2 regions of the Faecalimonas hominis genome follow, and region 2 is predicted to be linked to the other one. Evidence: predicted binding sites of a transcription regulator. Region 2 holds the regulator's gene; the other holds the start of a gene.
The links. The regulator Rex, encoded in region 2, represses fermentation and respiration genes when NADH is low (regulators of the CRP and FNR family bind a similar motif). The targets are predictions, from matches to a motif close to ATTGTTAANTANTTAACAAT.
Positions count from the first base shown of each region.

Region 1: a site for Rex is predicted at 6,448-6,467, ahead of rsxC (electron transport complex subunit RsxC). Genes of this name have one in related genera too.

Region 1 covers NZ_BAAHSH010000036.1:11,136-20,692, forward strand. The annotation lists gene ACYQ35_RS06825 (FAD:protein FMN transferase) at 1-508, shown strand, start outside; gene ACYQ35_RS06830 (hypothetical protein) at 548-892, opposite strand; gene ACYQ35_RS06835 (DUF2752 domain-containing protein) at 936-1,373, opposite strand; gene ACYQ35_RS06840 (RnfABCDGE type electron transport complex subunit B) at 1,383-2,174, opposite strand; gene rsxA (electron transport complex subunit RsxA) at 2,187-2,762, opposite strand; gene rsxE (electron transport complex subunit RsxE) at 2,774-3,472, opposite strand; gene ACYQ35_RS06855 (RnfABCDGE type electron transport complex subunit G) at 3,465-4,073, opposite strand; gene ACYQ35_RS06860 (RnfABCDGE type electron transport complex subunit D) at 4,073-5,005, opposite strand; gene rsxC (electron transport complex subunit RsxC) at 5,024-6,340, opposite strand; gene rpsA (30S ribosomal protein S1) at 6,533-7,624, opposite strand; gene ispH (4-hydroxy-3-methylbut-2-enyl diphosphate reductase) at 7,605-8,459, opposite strand; gene cmk ((d)CMP kinase) at 8,470-9,126, opposite strand; gene ACYQ35_RS06885 (BaiN/RdsA family NAD(P)/FAD-dependent oxidoreductase) at 9,142-9,557, opposite strand, start outside.
Region 2 covers NZ_BAAHSH010000024.1:16,623-26,179, forward strand. The annotation lists gene smc (chromosome segregation protein SMC) at 1-783, shown strand, start outside; gene ftsY (signal recognition particle-docking protein FtsY) at 794-1,738, shown strand; gene ACYQ35_RS03630 (DUF1653 domain-containing protein) at 1,754-2,167, shown strand; gene ACYQ35_RS03635 (GntR family transcriptional regulator) at 2,281-2,928, shown strand; gene ACYQ35_RS03640 (NADP-dependent isocitrate dehydrogenase) at 2,948-4,144, shown strand; gene ACYQ35_RS03645 (ABC-F family ATP-binding cassette domain-containing protein) at 4,184-6,100, opposite strand; gene ACYQ35_RS03650 (redox-sensing transcriptional repressor Rex) at 6,230-6,874, shown strand; gene ACYQ35_RS03655 (NAD(P)H-hydrate dehydratase) at 6,971-8,470, shown strand; gene alr (alanine racemase) at 8,467-9,557, shown strand, end outside.

The DNA.
Region 1 (9,557 bases), on a different contig from region 2:
ACTCCTCGATCCCAAAGCCGCGTTAGATCTGGGTGGAATCGCAAAAGGTTACATCGCAGACCGCCTGAAGGAATATCTTGAAAAAGAAGGTGTCAAACACGCCATGATTAATCTCGGAGGCAACGTACTGACAGTCGGCAATAAACCGGACGGAAAACCTTTCCATATCGGTATACAGAAACCTTTTGGAGAACAAAACGAAACAATAGCCTCCATTCCCGTAGATGACCGCTCTGTCGTATCTTCAGGCGTGTATGAACGATATTTTAAAAAGAACGGTAAAATCTATCACCATCTTTTGGATTCCTCCACCGGCTATCCAAAAGAAAGCAATCTTTTGAGTGTAACAATTATATCCGATTCCTCCGCTGACGGCGATGCGCTCAGCACTGCCTGCTTTATTTTAGGCTTAGAAAATGGATTAAAACTAATCAACCAATTAGATAATGTTGATGCCGTTTTCATTACAGACGATTATCAGTTACATTGTACAGAAAAAAATAAATGATACCATCTTGAAATAAGAGGGTATCATTATTTTTCTACTCTAGTAATAATAGTATTGTGAAGATGCCGGAATAATTAGCGCAAATAAAACAATCACTAAAATAATTGCTAATATTGTCTGAATTACCCAGTAAATCAACCACGCCTTACAATAATTTCTGCGGTTTTCATTTCCACCTTTTCCGAAGGCCCAAACCAAATATATGATGGGACCGATACATGGGATAATTGTGGCTAAAATTGTCAAAAGCCATTCCCCTACCGACATTACTCCGTTGTCGTTCTGCTGATTGTAATTCTGAGGCTGATTGTAGTTATAGTCCGTATTATAATTATACTGGTACTGCTGTTCGTTTTCCTGTTCGTTATTGTAATTTTCTTCCATAACTGCAACTCCTTTAGTCTATAATAATTTATTGCTTATCATATCACATTTTTATCCATTTCACAATACGCATCATCAAATTATCCCTATAATACGACATTGGCGGGTTGCCCGGAAATTGTGTGGCAAACCGGTAAACATATAAAACCAGCATTCCCACAATAAGCAAAATCGCATATTTTTTTAATTTCTTTAATGATGCTTGTCTGAAATATCTCTGAATTATAAAAACGACAACAAGAAGTACGATGGGAAAAATGGCAGGGTGTACATTCCACGCCTGTATCCATTCCCCTTTAAGGAAATGGACGCCTGCTCTTGTCAGCCCACAAGCTGCACATGGAAATCCTGTCACAACTACAAACGGACACCCACTATGTAACACAAATTTCATGAAAGCAAGATAAATACCAATAAGGATAATCGCTATCTTTAATTTCTTTATATCCTGCCAAAACAATTTTCCTGCCTGTTTCCACATTTTTCTTCCCTACATAATAATTTTCTTAGGACATTTTTCTGCACAAGCCCCGCAATTTGTACATTTTTCAGGATCAATGTGCGCAATATTATCTTCTACCGTAATCGCATCATACTCACAGACTTTCTGACACATTTTACAGCCAATACAGCCCGCCTTACATGCTGACATGACATCTTTTCCTTTATCTTTAGAATTACACTGTACCAAATGTTTCTGTCCATAAGGTACTAATTCAATTAAATTCTGCGGACATACCGCAATACATTTTCCACACGCCTTACATGCTTCTTTATCTACCACAGCAACACCGTTTTCGATATGAATTGCATCAAAAGGACAGGCTTTTACACAAGTTCCAAAACCGTGACAGCCGTAATTACATGATTTAGGACCGCCATTTTGCATGGATTTCATCATTGTACAGTCCTCTATACCTGTATACACATAATCTTTTCCAGCCTTGTCGCAAGTTCCGGCACATTTTACAAAGGCAGTCATTCGAGTCTGCTCTTTTGCCTCAACTCCCATAATTTTACCGATTTCCGCCGCCACGGCTGATCCTCCAACCGGACAGCCGCTTATCTCTGCCTCTCCTTTTACAATCGCACTGGCGAGACCTGAACAACCTGCGTATCCGCAGCCTCCACAGTTATTGCCCGGAAGAACTTCTATGATTGCTTCCTCTCTCTCATCTGTCTCCACAGCAAACTTCTTTCCTGCCAGTCCTAAAAAAGCACCGATAAATAATCCTGTTCCGCCTACGATTACGGCAGCAATTACTATTCCCGTTATACTCATTTTTCCAGCCTCCTAAATTAGTCCCGAAAATCCAAAGAACGCTATCGCCATTAAACTTGCCGTCACAAGTACAATAGGTGTTCCCTGGAATGACGGTGATACATCATTATGCTCTGTTTTTTCACGAATTCCCGCCATAATTACAATGGCAATCGTAAATCCTAAAGCAGTTGCAAATCCGTTTACTACACTTTCCAAAATTCCGTACTCTTTCTGTACGTTCGTCAATGCTACACCAAGCACTGCACAGTTTGTTGTAATTAACGGAAGATATACTCCCAACGCTTTATATAACGGAGGCATCATTTTCTTCAAAAACATTTCAACAAACTGTACCAACGCAGCAATTACCAAAATAAATACAATTGTCTGCAAATATTCAAAATGTAACGGTGACAGAATAAACTTATAAATCAAACCGGTACAGAACGATGAAATTGTAATAACGAATACAACCGCTCCTCCCATACCTGCCGCTGTTTCCACCTTTTTAGACACACCTAAAAATGGACAAATTCCTAAAAACTGGCTTAAAATAACGTTATTTACAAGTGCAGAGCCAACCGCAATAATCAATAACTCTTTCATTTTGTCCCCTCCTATTTATCGCTTTCTACAGGAAATACTTTTCCTTTGCAACCGTGGTTTCCACAAGATGCACAGCCTTCGCCACAACTTGCTTCAACTACTTCTTTTCCTTTTTTCTTTGCATTTGCTTTAATCTTATTCTGTAAAGCAACAAGACCTGCAAGTACAAGAAATGCTCCCGGCGCCAAAATGAAAATAGTAATAGGCTCGTAAGATGCAGGCATTACGCGGAATCCAAAGATTTCTCCCGCACCAATTACTTCACGGACAATACCGATACTTGTTAATCCTACAGTAAAACCAAGCCCCATACCGATCCCATCGAAAATTGACGGAAGAACCGGATTTTTAGATGCGTAACTTTCCGCTCTTCCCAAAATAATACAGTTTACTACAATAAGAGGAATATATAGTCCTAACGCATCATATAAAACAGGAACAAATCCTTCCAATAAAAACTGCACAATCGTTACGAAAGATGCTACTACTACGATAAATGCCGGCATTCTCACTGAATCCGGAATAACCTTTCTCAACATGGAAATCAACATATTAGACATAACTAATACAACTGTTGTTGTGAGTCCCATACCTACTCCATTGATGGCTGAAGTTGTAACCGCCAATGTCGGACACATTCCGAGCATTAATACAAAGGTAGGGTTTTCTTTAATCAGACCGTTATATAACCGTTCCATACACTTATTCATTTACACTACCTCCCAACGCATCTTGAAAATATGAAAGTCCTGCATTTACTGCATTTGTCACGGCTCTCGTTGTAATTGTAGCACCGCTTAACGCATCTACATTTCCTTTTGGATTATCTTTTTTCACTTCAAACTTATCTGTTTTGACATTTTCAAACTGCTTTTTAAATGCCGGCTCAGTTGCCTGCATTCCCAAACCTGCAGTTTCATTGATGGATAAGATTTCAATTCCCGTTACCGTTCCGTCCATTGAAACTCCAACTGAAATTTGAATTTCTCCGCCATATCCTTCTTTTGAAGTCGAAGTAATGACATATCCAATCTCTTTTCCTGATTTATCTTTTCCAACTGCAACTTCGCTTAGATAACAGCCGTTAATTTTGTTTTTCTCTAAAATTTTCTCCGCTTTCTTTTCATCAAAACTGTTGTCTGTCTCGAATTCTTCGGCATCTGACATAACAGATTTATACGCTTCCTGTTTTGCCTTTTCTTTTGACGCCTGTATAGGTTCCTTTGTTATCTCATAGACACCGCCAAGCAACAGACCTGATACAAGAGTAATCGCTGTCAAAATCAGTGCATTTTTTACAATTTTATTCATTATTTTTCTCCTCCTTTGCCGAAAGGTTTCGGAATTGTTACCTTTTCAATCAACGGAACTAAAAGGTTACTAATGATAATTGCATATGACACCCCTTCTGCCGAACCCGAAAACAGACGAATCGTTCCCGTAAGAACGCCAAGACAGACACCATATAAAATCTGTCCTCTTTTTGTAATCGGCGCAGTCACATAATCCGTTGCCATAAACCATGCGCCAAGCATTAATCCGCCTCCGCAAAGATGTGCGGCAATGTAGTTGACATCAAACCCGTGTCCACTAAATAAAATAAGAAAAATAACAAATGTTACAATATATGTAAGAGGAATGCGAATCTGAATAATTCCCATAACAAGCAGGAATATCGCTCCTATTAAAATAGCGATTACTGAAGTCTCACCGATTGTTCCTGCAATATTTCCAATAAACATATCTTTAAGATTTACATCTTCACCTGCTTTTAATGCCGCCAAAGGTGTTGGACTTGTCACCGCATCATTATATACAAATGTTGTCATTCTTCCCGTAAAGGAAATGAGAAGAAAACATCTGGCTGCCAATGCAGGGTTCATAAAGTTCTGTCCCAATCCGCCAAAAAGTTGTTTTACGATTAAAATAGCAAAAACACTTCCAAGAACACAGAGCCACCACGGTGCTGTAGGCGGAAGATTCAGTGCTAATAGTAATCCGGTTACTGCCGCACTGAAATCACAAATCGTCACTTTTTTGTGCATCAGTTTCTCATAAATGTACTCCGTAAGCACCGCTGAACCTACCGTAATCAATACGACACCCAACGCCTGTACTCCGAAATTATAAACTCCGAATGCTGTGGCAGGTAATAGTGCCAGCACTACGCATAACATAATATTTGCTGTTGTTGTTTTTGAACGTATATGTGGTGAAGACGATACATTAAATTGTTCACTCACTTTTCGTCACCTCTTCCTTTATTTTTTTCTATTTGCCAACGCAATTTTTCTCATTGTTCCAATGGACTGTTTTAACTGCCGTTTTGCCGGACATACATAACTGCACGAACCACATTCTATACACTCAAGCCCTTCCAGTTTTTTAAATCCTTCTTCATCGTGACGCTCCGCCAAATCTGCAAGTCTTGAAGGAATAATACGGCTTGGACAGACTTCCACACATCGTCCGCAATTAATGCAGGCAGTAGGCTCATTCGCCTTTACCTCATCTTTCGTAAATCCCAAAATAGATGATGAAGTTTTTGTAATTGGAGTGTCTGTAGTAAACATGGCAAATCCCATCATCGGACCTCCTGAAATGATTTTCTCAGGCGGATTTTTAAATCCTCCTCCCGCTTCAATCACTTCCTGATGATTTGTCCCGAACAACACTTTGAAGTTACCCGGTTCTTTTACCGCATCTCCACTTAACGTTACGATTCTTTCCGTAACCGCTTTCCCTTCGACAACTGCTGTATGAATGGCAATCATTGTTTCCACATTATCCACTACACAGCCTGCATCTGCCGGAAGCATGGAAGAATTGATTGCTCTTCCCGTTGTGGCAAAGATTAACTGTCGTTCCGCACCCTGCGGATACTTTGTCTTTAATGCCTTTACTTCCATTCTCGACTCTTTCTCCGTCAGTTTTCTCAATTTTTCAATGCAATCCGGTTTGTTATCTTCCACACCGAAAATTCCTTTCGCCTGTGGAAATATACTTAATACAACACGCATTCCGCTGATCAATTCTTCAGGATTTTCTAACATTCTTCTATAATCCGCAGTAATATACGGTTCACATTCCGCACAGTTCGCAATGACATAGTCTATTTTTTCCGGCTCTTTCGGAGATAATTTTACATGAGTAGGGAAACCTGCACCTCCCATTCCCACTATTCCCGCTTCTTTAATTCGATCAATTATCTCTTCCTTTGTCATCTCCTCAAGAGGTTTCACCGGAAGATACGAAACTTCTTCATATTGAAAATCATTTTCCACAACAATCGAATCTACTTTCGCTCCTGAAGGATTAAAACGCTTTTCAATCCCTTTCACTTCACCTGACACAGATGCAAATATTGACGCAGAAACAAATCCTCCCGCTTCTGCTATCTTCTGCCCTTTCAAAACTCTGTCTCCCGCTTTCACGACAGGTTTTGCCGGTGCGCCAATATGCTGTGAAAGTGGGTAAACCAATTCTTCTTTTGGCAGTATACTGACAATTTTCTTATCTTTTGCCAGTTGCTTTCCATCATCAGGGTGAATTCCTCCTTTAAATGTTAAAAGTTTCATTTTATCTCTTCCTTTCATTTGTTTTCAATCCTTTATGTATATCATACAAGAATTTTTTATATAATTCTAGTAACTCACTACAAATGATTGTATATTTTAATATACATCTTGATGAATTTTTAACATATTTTTTCACATAAAAAATAGAGACTTCCGTCCCTATTTTTTATGTATCTCTACTCCAGCCCTATCCTATTCCTCAACAGATTCTTCTGTTTCTTCTGCTGTTTCCTCTGTTTCAAGAGCCTTCATGCTTAAACTGATTTTTTTGTCTGCTACGTTAAGGTCTACGATTTTTGCTGTGATTTCCTGTCCTACGTTTAAAACATCTGCCGGTTTTTCTACGTGTACTTTAGAAATCTGAGAAACGTGAAGTAAAGCATCTACGCCCGGTGCTAATTCAACAAATGCACCAAAGTTTGTCATTCTTGCCACTTTACCTGTAACTTCTGTTCCTACAGCATATTTTTCTTCTGCGTTTGCCCATGGATTTGTCTCAGGGAATTTCAAACTTAACGCAACTTTTGTATCATTAATATCTTTTACAAGAACTTTGATTGTTTCGCCTACCTGGAATACTTTCTTTGGATTTTCAACTCTTCCCCATGACATTTCAGAGATGTGTAATAATCCGTCTACTCCGCCCAAGTCGATAAATGCACCGAAATCTGTTACATTTTTAACAGTTCCTTCGACAACATCTCCCACTTTAAGGTTTGCAAATAATTCTTCCTGTAATTTTGCTTTCTCTGCAACTAAAAGTTGTCTTCTGTCACCGATTACACGGTTTCTTCTTGGATTAAATTCGCTGATAACAAATTCAATTTCCTGTCCCTGATATTTGCTTAAATCTTTTTCATATGTATCAGATACTAAACTTGCAGGAATGAATACTCTTGCTTCATCAACAACAACGCTTAATCCGCCGCCTAAAATCTGATTTACTGTCGCTTTTAATACTTCTTTGTTTTCAAAAGCTTCTTTTAATCTTTCATTACCTTTTTCTGCTGCTAATCTCTTATATGTTAACAACACTTGACCTTCTCCGTCATTTACTTTCAATACTTTAACAGTCATCGTATCACCAACTGATACTAAAGTTGTCAAATCAACGTTTGGCTCATTTGTATATTCGCTTCTTGTAATAATACCGTCTGCTTTATACCCTATATTCAAGATGATTTCATCTGGCTTTACATCGATTACAGTACCATCTACGACCTCTCCATTACGTATTGTTTTTAAAGACTCTTCTAACATTTGTTCAAAAGTTAATTCTGACATTATTTTGAACCTCCTCAATTATATTATTAGGCGTTGACGCCCCTGCTGTAATACCTACCGTTTTTGCCGACCCCAATTGATTCAAATCCAAATCGTCAAGTGTCTGAATATAGTACGTATTGTTACATGCTTTATCACATATTTCAAATAATTTCTGGGTATTAGAACTATGCTTATCACCGATAACTATCATAGCATCTACGCCCTCTGCAATGCTTCTCGCCTCGGTCTGACGCTCGGTAGTCGCATTACAAATCGTATTTAAAACACTTATATCATAACGCTTTTTAGAAATAATTTCAACTAATTCTTCAAATTTCTTGTAATTAAATGTCGTTTGTGATACAATGCACACCTTCCCAGACCTATCAGGCTCAAAATTGTTCACATCTTCCATCGTTTGAATAACCGTAACCGGAGAAGTTGACCACCCTTTAATCCCTTCAACTTCGGGGTGTTCATTATTTCCGATAATCACAATCTGGCTGCCCGCTTCGCTCTCCCTTTTTACAATATTATGAATTTTCTTAACAAAAGGGCATGTTGCATCTACGCACGCAATATTTTTCTCTGCCAGTTTATCATAAATTCTTTTCGGCACGCCATGAGAACGTATGATAACTACGCCATTCTCCAGGTTTTCCAGTTCTTCCTCCGTCTGAATCACCTTCACTCCTCTTTTTTGCATATCTTTTACAACTTCATCATTGTGAATAATCGGTCCGTAAGTGTAAATCTGTTTGCCTTTTTCTTTTTCAACCTGATCATACACCGTTTCCACGGCTCTTTTTACTCCAAAGCAAAATCCGGCCGTCTTTGCCACTTTTATTTCCATTTTCTCACCTTTATTTACAATATTTTAATATTTCTGCAACGACTTCATCTATGGACATTTCAGAAGAATCAATATAAACCGCATCTTCCGCCTGCTTTAGCGGCGCCACATCTCTGTTCATATCTCTGTAGTCTCTGTCTTCAATATCTTTGGCTATCTCTTCCAACACACACGGAACACCCTTTTCCTGCAGTTCTAAAAATCTTCTTTTTGCTCTTGTCTCCACACTTGCCGTCAGGTAGATTTTCGTCTCCGCCTGTGGAAGCACATTCGTTCCAATGTCTCTTCCGTCCATAACAACATTTTCTTTGGCAGCCAAGTCTCTCTGTAATTCCAATAATTGGAGTCTGACTTCTTTTATTGCAGAACTGACAGACGCCATTTTACCTACTTCTTCTTCCCGAAGTTTTGCCGTAATGTTCTCTCCATTTAAGTATACCTGCTGTACTCCGTCTTCATATCCCAATGTCACAACAGCCTGTCTGCACATCTTTCCTATCTGTTCCGTTTCATCGGCGGACACTCCGTTTTCTAAAAAATAAACCGCCATTCCTCTATACAATGCACCCGTATCTACATAAATATACCCTAATTTTTTTGCCACTTTTTTTGCTATTGTACTTTTTCCCGCTCCCGCAGGACCATCGATTGCTATATTATATCCCATTCTCCTTCTCCCTTCTTACCAAATACTGCTTCCGGCCATATATGCCGTAGACCATGCTATCTGCAGGTTAAACCCGCCCGTCAGGGCATCTAAATCCAGCACTTCTCCTACAAAGTACAGATTTGGAACCAGTTTTGATTCCATCGTTGCCGGATTTACTTCTTTCGTTTTCACGCCGCCCTGCGTAATGATGGCCTCCCTAAAAGACCTTGTCCCGTTAATTGTCAGCGTAAAATGCTTAATCAGACGAACAAACTCCATGCGTTCTTCTTTTGAAACTTCATTTACTTTCTTTTCCGCATCTATTCCGCTTAACATAACCATAACCGGTATTAACTTTGCCGGAAACAACTTAGTGATTGCATTTCTAAACTGCTTATTTTTATTCTCTTCAAAATCTCTTAACACTCTTTGATTTAACTGTTCTTCGG
Region 2 (9,557 bases):
TTAAACAGTAAAAAAGAAACTTTTGAAGAGACTTTAGAAAAACAGATTAACTATATGTGGGAAGAATATGAGATCACCTACAGTAAGGCCAGAGAACTGCGAAATGAGACTTTTACGGATTTATCCGAGATAAAACGTCAGATTCAACTTTTGAAGTCGGAAATTCGAGGTTTAGGTTCAGTCAATGTAAATGCGATAGAAGATTACAAAAACGTATCCGAAAGATATGACTTTTTAAAAACACAATATGATGACTTGGTGGAGGCAAAGGAAACTCTCATTCAGATTATCGAAGAATTAGACACTGCCATGAGGAAACAGTTTGCAGAGCGTTTCAAGGAGATTGCAAGTGAATTTGATAAAGTGTTTAAGCAGTTATTTGGCGGAGGAAAAGGCACTCTTGAATTGATGGAAGACGAAGATATATTGGAAGCAGGCATACGGATTATTGCGCAGCCTCCGGGAAAGAAACTGCAAAATATGATGCAGTTATCCGGTGGGGAAAAAGCGTTGACGGCAATTTCCCTGTTATTCGCCATTCAAAATTTAAAACCGTCACCGTTCTGTCTTTTGGACGAGATTGAAGCAGCGCTTGATGATTCAAATGTAACAAGATTTGCGCAATATCTTCATAAACTCACAAAGAACACACAGTTTATTGTCATTACCCACAGACGGGGAACAATGACTGCCGCAGACAGACTGTACGGCATTACTATGCAGGAGAAGGGAGTTTCAACCCTTGTTTCCGTAGATTTATTGGAAAAGGACTTAACAAAATAGGAGAAATATTATGGGTGAAGAAAAAAAAGGATTTTTTAAACGGTTAGTTTCCGGACTGACCAAGACAAGAGACAGTATCGTTTCAAGTATGGACAGTATTTTTAACGGATTTTCTAAAATTGATGAGGAATTTTACGAGGAACTGGAAGAAGTGCTTATTATGGGCGATTTAGGTGTACAGGCGACCTATGCCGTTTTAGATGATTTGCGTGCAAAAGTAAAAGAGCAGAGAATTAAAGAGCCAATGGAATGCAAGCAACTTCTTATCGACAGTATTAAGGAACAGATGCGTGTAGGTGAAACAGCATATGAATTTGAGGACAGAACATCTGTCGTTCTTGTCATTGGTGTGAATGGGGTAGGAAAGACAACTACCATAGGAAAACTTGCAGGGAAACTTCGTGCAAACAATAAAAAGGTCGTATTGGCTGCTGCCGATACATTCCGTGCCGCAGCAGGCGAACAACTTGTAGAGTGGGCGAGAAGAGCAGATGCGGAATTGATTGGAGGACAGGACGGTGCAGACCCTGCAGCTATCGTATATGATGCGGTTGCCGCAGCGAAGGCGCGTCACGCTGACGTACTTCTCTGTGATACGGCAGGAAGGCTTCACAATAAGAAAAATCTTATGGAAGAATTAAAGAAAATCAACCGCGTCCTTGAACGCGAGTATCCTGAAGCGTACAGAGAAACATTAGTTGTTTTGGACGGTACAACAGGACAGAATGCCCTTGCACAGGCAAGAGAATTTAATGAAGTAGCGGATATTACCGGAATTGTATTGACTAAGATGGACGGAAGCGCTAAAGGCGGTATTGCAGTGGCCATTCAATCAGAATTAAAAATACCGGTAAAATATATCGGTGTAGGGGAATCTATAGACGACCTTCAGAAATTCGATTCCGACGAATTTGTTAATGCGCTGTTTTATACAGATGAATCATCTGACAGATAGAAAGGGGAAATAGACATGGAGTATAAAACGGTAACGAAAGGGGAATGTTACAGATTTCCGGAAGGAAAACAATGTCAGGTTATGGAATTGGCAACAGATTTTCAGACAGGGGAAGAAATGGTTGTCTATAAAGAAAATGACAAGGAAGAAAAAGTGTATGTAAGAACTCTTGTTTCTTTTATAAAGGAAATGGAAAAAGTTTCTGATGAAGATATGCGTCTGATTGAAGATTTTCTTGATATAGTTGAAAATGAGCAGAAATTATATTTTTTGCAGAAACATAAGAAGGATATTACAGAAAAGTTTATGAGTATCGCGGCACAGAGTATGGATTTTGCCGAGAAAGAAACTTCCATGGAGATGCGATATCAGGAGCTTTTACATTTTATCAGAATGAAAATGAAATATGAAGGCGGAAGACTTCACTAGAGATGAAATTCCTCTTTATCACGAAAGTGGTAAGGGGGATTTTTTATTCTCTTGACAGATTTTGTATAATTGTATACAATTATACAAAAATAGAGTTGTGGAGAGTGAAACAAATGGAAAAGGATAAAGGATATTCATTGAGTGAAAAAGTGTTTCACAAATTGCGTAATGATATTTTATCCGGTGTTTATCAGGAAAATGATGAATTAAGAGAAATGACAATTGGAAAAGAATTGGGTGTCAGCAGAACTCCTGTACGTGAGGCGTTCAAAAAACTAGAACTGGAAGGACTTGTTAAAACAATTCGGAATAAAGGAACTTATGTGACGGGAATCAGCAAGAAAGATATACATGATATTTTTATAATCCGCTCCCTTTTGGAAAATTTATGTACGGAATGGGTGATTGACAATATTACACAGGAAGATATGAATGAGTTGGAAGAAATTATTTTATTATCGGAATTTCATCTGAAAAAATCCGGTACGGATAAAATGGCTATATTAGACGGAAAATTTCATCGTATTTTATATGAAGCATGTGGCAGTAAAATATTGAAACACATTTTATCTGATTTATATCAATATGTGCAGTTTGCGAGAGTGTATTCGGTGAAGACGGAAGGGCGGTTAGAAAAATCAGTCGCAGAGCATAAGGCAATTTTGGAAGCAATTAAAAAGAAAGATAAACTGCTTGCAGGGGAGCTGATAACCGAGCATATGAAATGTGTATTAGAGAACTTAGAAAAGCACGGGTTTTAATAAAAAGGAGGACACTGAAATGGAAAAAATTAAAATGACTACCCCGCTCGTTGAGATGGACGGAGATGAAATGACACGTATTCTTTGGAAGATGATCAAAGACACTTTATTACTTCCGTACATTGATTTAAAAACAGAGTATTATGATTTAGGTTTGGAAAACCGTAATGCAACAAATGACCAAGTTACCATTGATTCTGCAAATGCGACAAAAAAATACGGTGTTGCCGTTAAATGCGCTACTATCACACCAAATGCAGCACGTATGACAGAGTATAATTTAAAAGAAATGTGGAAAAGCCCGAACGGAACTATTCGCGCTATGTTAGACGGAACGGTTTTTCGTGCACCGATTGTTGTAAAGGGAATTGAACCATGTGTAAAAAATTGGAAGAAACCAATCACACTGGCAAGACATGCTTATGGAGACGTGTATAAAAATACAGAGATGATTATTGACGCACCGGGCAAAGTAGAATTAGTTTATACAGCAGAGGACGGAACGGAAAAAAGAGAATTAATTCATCAGTTTAACGGAGCGGGAATCGCACAGGGAATACATAATACCGATGATTCTATTGAGAGTTTTGCGAGAAGTTGTTTTAATTATGCGTTAGAAACAAAACAGGATTTATGGTTTGCCACAAAAGATACTATTTCCAAAAAATACGACCACACATTTAAAGATATTTTTCAGGAAATTTATGAGAAAGAATATGATGCAAAATTTAAAGAATGCGGTATAGAATATTTTTATACATTGATTGATGATGCAGTAGCAAGAGTGATGAAAGCAGAAGGCGGATTTATATGGGCTTGTAAAAATTATGATGGTGATGTAATGAGTGATATGGTTTCTTCAGCATTCGGTTCACTGGCAATGATGACTTCTGTTTTAGTTTCCCCTGAAGGATACTATGAATATGAGGCGGCTCACGGTACAGTACAAAGACATTACTACAAACATTTAAAAGGGGAAGAAACATCGACAAATTCTGTGGCAACTATTTTTGCGTGGACGGGAGCATTGCGTAAACGTGGTGAATTGGATAATAATAAAGAATTAATGCAGTTTGCAGATAAGTTGGAAAAAGCAACCCTTGATACCATTGAGAGTGGTAAGATGACGAAAGATTTGGCGTTGATTACATCTATTCCAAATCCGACTGTGCTAAACAGTGAGGAATTCATTCAGGCGATTGCTGAGTTGTTATAAGAGAAAAAGGCAAACCCAATTTTAGAGGTTTGCCTTTTCCTATTCCGCCAGTTCTTCCCATTTCTCATACAGAAGTTCCAACTCCTGCATAATGTTTGCTTTCTCTTCGGAAAGTTCACGGCATTTAACGGAATTGGTATACACATCTTCCTGTGTCATCAGTTCATCAATTTCACCGTCACGTTCCTCCAGAGCAGAAATACGTTCTTCTGTTTTTCGTAAATCATTTTGTCTTTTACGTTCTTTTGCCTGCTGTTCTTTCTGTGCCTTCCAGTCCAGTTTTGTTTCCGATTCCGTCGGTGCGGAAGCAGAAAGAGTGTCTGTATTTACATTTGTGTAAGCAGCGGTTAATTCTTCTTTTTTCTCCAAATAGTAATCATAGTTTCCAATATAATTGACAAATGTATGATTCACTAAGTCGAGAATACGGGTTGCCGTCTGATTGATAAAGTAACGGTCGTGGGATACATATAAGATTGTTCCGCTGTAATCGTTCAATGCTTTTTCCAAAATTTCTTTTGATGTAATATCCAAATGGTTTGTAGGTTCGTCCAAAATCAAAAAGTTTGCTTCGGAAAGCATTAATTTTGCAAGAGATACACGTCCTCGTTCCCCACCACTTAAATCTTTAATCTGTTTATATACATCATCGCCTGTGAAAAGGAAAGCGGCGAGAGTATTTCGTATCTGTGTATTTGTCAAAGTCGGATAATCATCTGAAATTTCATCAAAAATTGTTTTTTCCATATGCAAAACGTGATGTTCCTGATCATAGTATCCGATATGTACGTTTGTTCCTAAAGTAAATACACCGCTGTCTGCCGGCTGTACCTCGTTTAAAATCTTTAAAAGAGTTGTCTTTCCCGTTCCGTTATCGCCGATAACGGCAACGTGTTCTCCGCGTTTAATTTCAAAACTAATATCCTGAAACAGTTTCAATGCTCCGAATGACTTGCTTAAATGCTCTACGGTCAACACATCGTTTCCGCTTACACAGGAAGGTTCGAGGGAAATGTGAAATTCTGACGTAACCTCCGTAGGTTTTTCCACCAAAGTCATCTTGTCCAACATTTTCTCACGGCTCTCCGCACGGCGAATGGACTTTTCCCGGTTAAAAGAACGAAGTTTTTCAATAACTGCTTCCTGATGTTTGATTTCCTGTTGCTGCTTCATATATTCTTTTAATTTTGCTTCGCGGACAAGTTTCTTCTTCTGGGCAAATGCAGTATAGTTGCCTAAAAACATCATAATATTGCCCTGTTCCACTTCAATAACTTTTGTCACGACGCGATTTAAGAAGTAACGGTCATGGGACACGATAAGTACGGCGCCCTGATAGTTGGAAAGATACGTTTCCAGCCATGCGATTGAATTTAAGTCCAAATGGTTCGTCGGCTCATCGAGAAGAAGAATATCCGGTTTTGTTAAAAGGAGTTTACCCAAAGAAACCCTCGTTTTCTGTCCGCCAGAAAGCGTATCCACAGATTTCCCAAAGTCTTCCTCCGAAAAACCAAGACCTTTTAAAACACCTGTTATTTCACTTTCATAAGCATATCCGTTGGCACGCTCAAAGGAAGCGGTAAGATGATGATATGTCTGTAAACGTTTCTCAAGTTCTTCCCCTGTGAGATGCTTTAATTCCAGTTCGATGGAGCGAATTTGATTTTCCAAAGTGATAATATCAGATTTTGCTGTTTTTACTTCTTCGTAAATAGTATTTCCGCTTTCCAATTTCTGATGTTGTGAAAGGTAACCGATTGTTTTACCTTTTGCAAGAATAATCTCACCGCTGTCAACAGGCAATTCGCCCATAATCATTTTCAAAATAGTTGATTTTCCCGCTCCGTTTAAGCCAATCAAGGCTGCTTTTTCATGTTCCTCTATATGAAAAGAACCATCTTTGACGATGATCTGTTCTCCAAATGCTTTATTAAGATTATGACATGCTAAAATCATAATAAACCTCCCAAAATAACTCATATCCTTTATATTATACTCAAATACTGCAAAATACAACTAAAAAATTGACTTTATCGGAACTATTCTATATAATATTGCGTAGAACAGATTGGAAGGTGAAGTGCAGTGGAAGAAAGAGAAATTTCTCAGGCAGTAATACGCAGATTGCCTAGATACTACAGATACTTAGGAGAACTACTTGAAGACAATGTAGGGCGTATTTCTTCAAATGAATTGAGCAGAAGAATGCAGGTAACCGCTTCCCAGATACGTCAGGATTTGAACAATTTTGGCGGATTCGGACAGCAGGGATATGGATATAATGTAAAATATTTATATACAGAAATCGGCAAGATTTTGGGATTGGATATAGATCATAATATGATTATAATCGGTGCAGGTAATCTTGGACAGGCACTGGCAAATTATACTTCATTTGAGAGAAGAGGGTTTATTTTTAAAGGTATTTTTGATGTGAATCCAAGACTTTCGGGTGTATCTATTCGCGGAGTCCCAATTCGCATGATGGACGAATTGAAAGATTTTATCAATGAACACAATATTGATATAGCCGTTCTCACAATCCCGAAGGCAAAAGCGGTTGAAGTTGCGAAATTTTTGGTAGATAACGGTGTGCGTGCAATTTGGAATTTTGCGCATACAGATTTAGATTTACCGAAGAATGTCATTGTGGAAAACGTACATTTGTCGGAAAGTCTTATGAGATTATCATATAATCTCAGCCGTTATAACAAAGAACATACAGAATAACAGCGAAACAACGTATAGTGGAAGTGTGGGAATCCGCCTTTTTCTATGCGTTGTTTTCTTCTGAGAAAAAATTCGGTCAGAATCAGGAGGGGTAAGATGAGATATGTATTAACAGGTGAAGAGATGCAATATGCAGATCGGTATACCATTGAACAGATGGGCGTACCTTCCTGCGTTTTGATGGAGAGAGCAGCGCTTAAAGTTGTGGAAATACTTGAACAAAATAATGTAGACTGTTCAAAGACATTGATCGTTTGCGGATCGGGAAACAATGGTGGCGATGGTCTTGCCATTGCACGTCTTCTTTATTTAAAGGGCATACATGTGAATGTTTGTTATATGGGAAATAAAGAAACCGCAAGTGAGGAGAATAAAAGACAATACACTATAGCAGAAAATTACGGCATATCTATTGGAAACACATTGGAGAAAAAAGAATATAGTGTTATTATAGATGCCCTTTTGGGAATCGGATTGAAAAGAGATGTCTCAGGAAAATATAAGGAGGTAATCGAGCAGTTAAACGAGATGAACGGAACGAAAGTCGCAGTGGATATTCCAACCGGAATATGCGATACGACCGGAGAAATAAAAGGCTGTGCTTTCCGTGCAGATTTTACAGTGTGTTTTGCTTTTGAAAAAATAGGAATGTTGTTTGAAAAAGGGCGGCAATATGCAGGAAAAATTTACGTCGCGGACATCGGCATTTCATCGGAAGCACTTCCTGCGGGACAAAAACTTTATACTTACGACAGAGAAGATAAAGACGTTTCCCTGCCAAAGAGAAACCCTAATGGTAATAAAGGAACATTTGGCAAAGTACTCATTATAGCGGGCAGCAAAGGAATGGCAGGTGCAGCCTATTTGAACGCAAAGGCGGCTTACTCGGCAGGTGCAGGACTTGTACAGATTTATACGCATGAGGATAACCGTGTAATTTTGCAGCAGGCACTTCCTGAAGCCATTATTTCCACTTACGAAACATTTAATGAAAATCAGTTGAAACAATTGTTTGACCGGAGTGATGTCCTTTTAATCGGCTCGGGGCTCGGGAAAAGTGACCTGTCTGAAAAAATATTTACATATGCGATACAGTATGCGAAAATTCCATCTGTGATTGACGGGGACGGACTTACTCTTTTGGCGGAAGATTTATCTCTTTTGGAACATAAAAAGCAGGTTATACTTACGCCACACTTAAAAGAGATGTCAAGACTGCTTCAGTGTAGTGTGGAAGAGGTGCAGAAAAATAAAATCACCGTATTAAAGAATTTTGTGAGAGAATATCCGATTGTCTGTGCAATGAAAGATGCAAGGACATTTGTGGCGGCTGACGGAGAAGATATTTATATAAATACAACCGGGAACCATGCAATGGCAAAAGCGGGAGCGGGAGATGTGCTTGCCGGAATAATTGTAGGATTTCTGGCACAGAAAATGAAATGCAAAGATGCATGTGAAATTGGCGTTTATGTACATGGATTATGTGGCGATTACGCTCAGAAAGAAAAAGGAAGCTACAGTGTACTGGCAAATGATTTGCTTGATGCAATCAGCCATGTAATGAGAAAACTTGAGAAGGAGCAGACAAGATGAAAACTTACAGCAGAGTATATGCCAAAATTGATCTAGATGCAGTGACATATAATATGGAACAAATGAAACAGAGAATAGACGGAGACACAAAAATCATGGCGGTTATCAAAAGTGACGGCTATGGACACGGCGCAATTCAGGTTGCGGAAGTTCTTGAAAAATATGATTATATTTGGGGGTTTGCGGTGGCAACACTAGATGAGGCTGTTGTTCTCCGCACAGAAGGAATTCAAAAACCGATACTTGTGCTTGGGTGCATTTTCCCTGATCAGTATTTAGAAATGCTGGATAACGATATCCGCATGAATGTATATACGGAAGAAATGGCAAAAGAAATTTCATATATGGCAAGAAGAGAAGGGAAAACCGCTTATTTACATATTAAACTGGATACGGGAATGGCAAGACTTGGGTTTGCAGTTAACAATGAAAGCGTTGATGCCATTACACGAATAAGCAAATTGCCGAACGTAAATATGGAAGGGGTATTTACACACTTTGCAAAAGCGGACGAAACCGACAAAACATTTACGAAAAATCAGATAAGTCAATTTGTGTCTATGACAGAAAAGTTGAGAGAACGGGGAGTCACCTTTCCGTATGAGCACTGCGCAAACAGCGCGGCAATCATTGATGTGGAAGATGCCCGCTTTGATATTGTGCGTGCAGGAATTTCTACTTATGGACTATACCCGTCTGAAGAAGTAAATCAAAACGCCGTACACTTGAAACCGGCACTGGCATTAAAAAGTCATGTCGCTTTCGTAAAAGAAATCGAGGAAGGAACTCCCGTAAGTTATGGTGGCACGTTTGTCGCTGAGAAAAAAATGAAAATCGCCACTATTCCCGTAGGATACGGTGACGGTTATCCGAGAAGTCTGTCCGGAAAGGGATATGTGTTGATTCGCGGAAAAAAAGCGAACATTTTAGGGCGCATTTGTATGGATCAGTTTATGGTGGACGTAACAGATATCGAAGGGGTAAGTTTTGGCGACAAGGTAACTTTGATCGGGCGAGATGGTAATGAGGCTATTTCCGTTGAAAAATTAAGCGAATTGTCAGGCAGATTTAATTATGAGTTTATCTG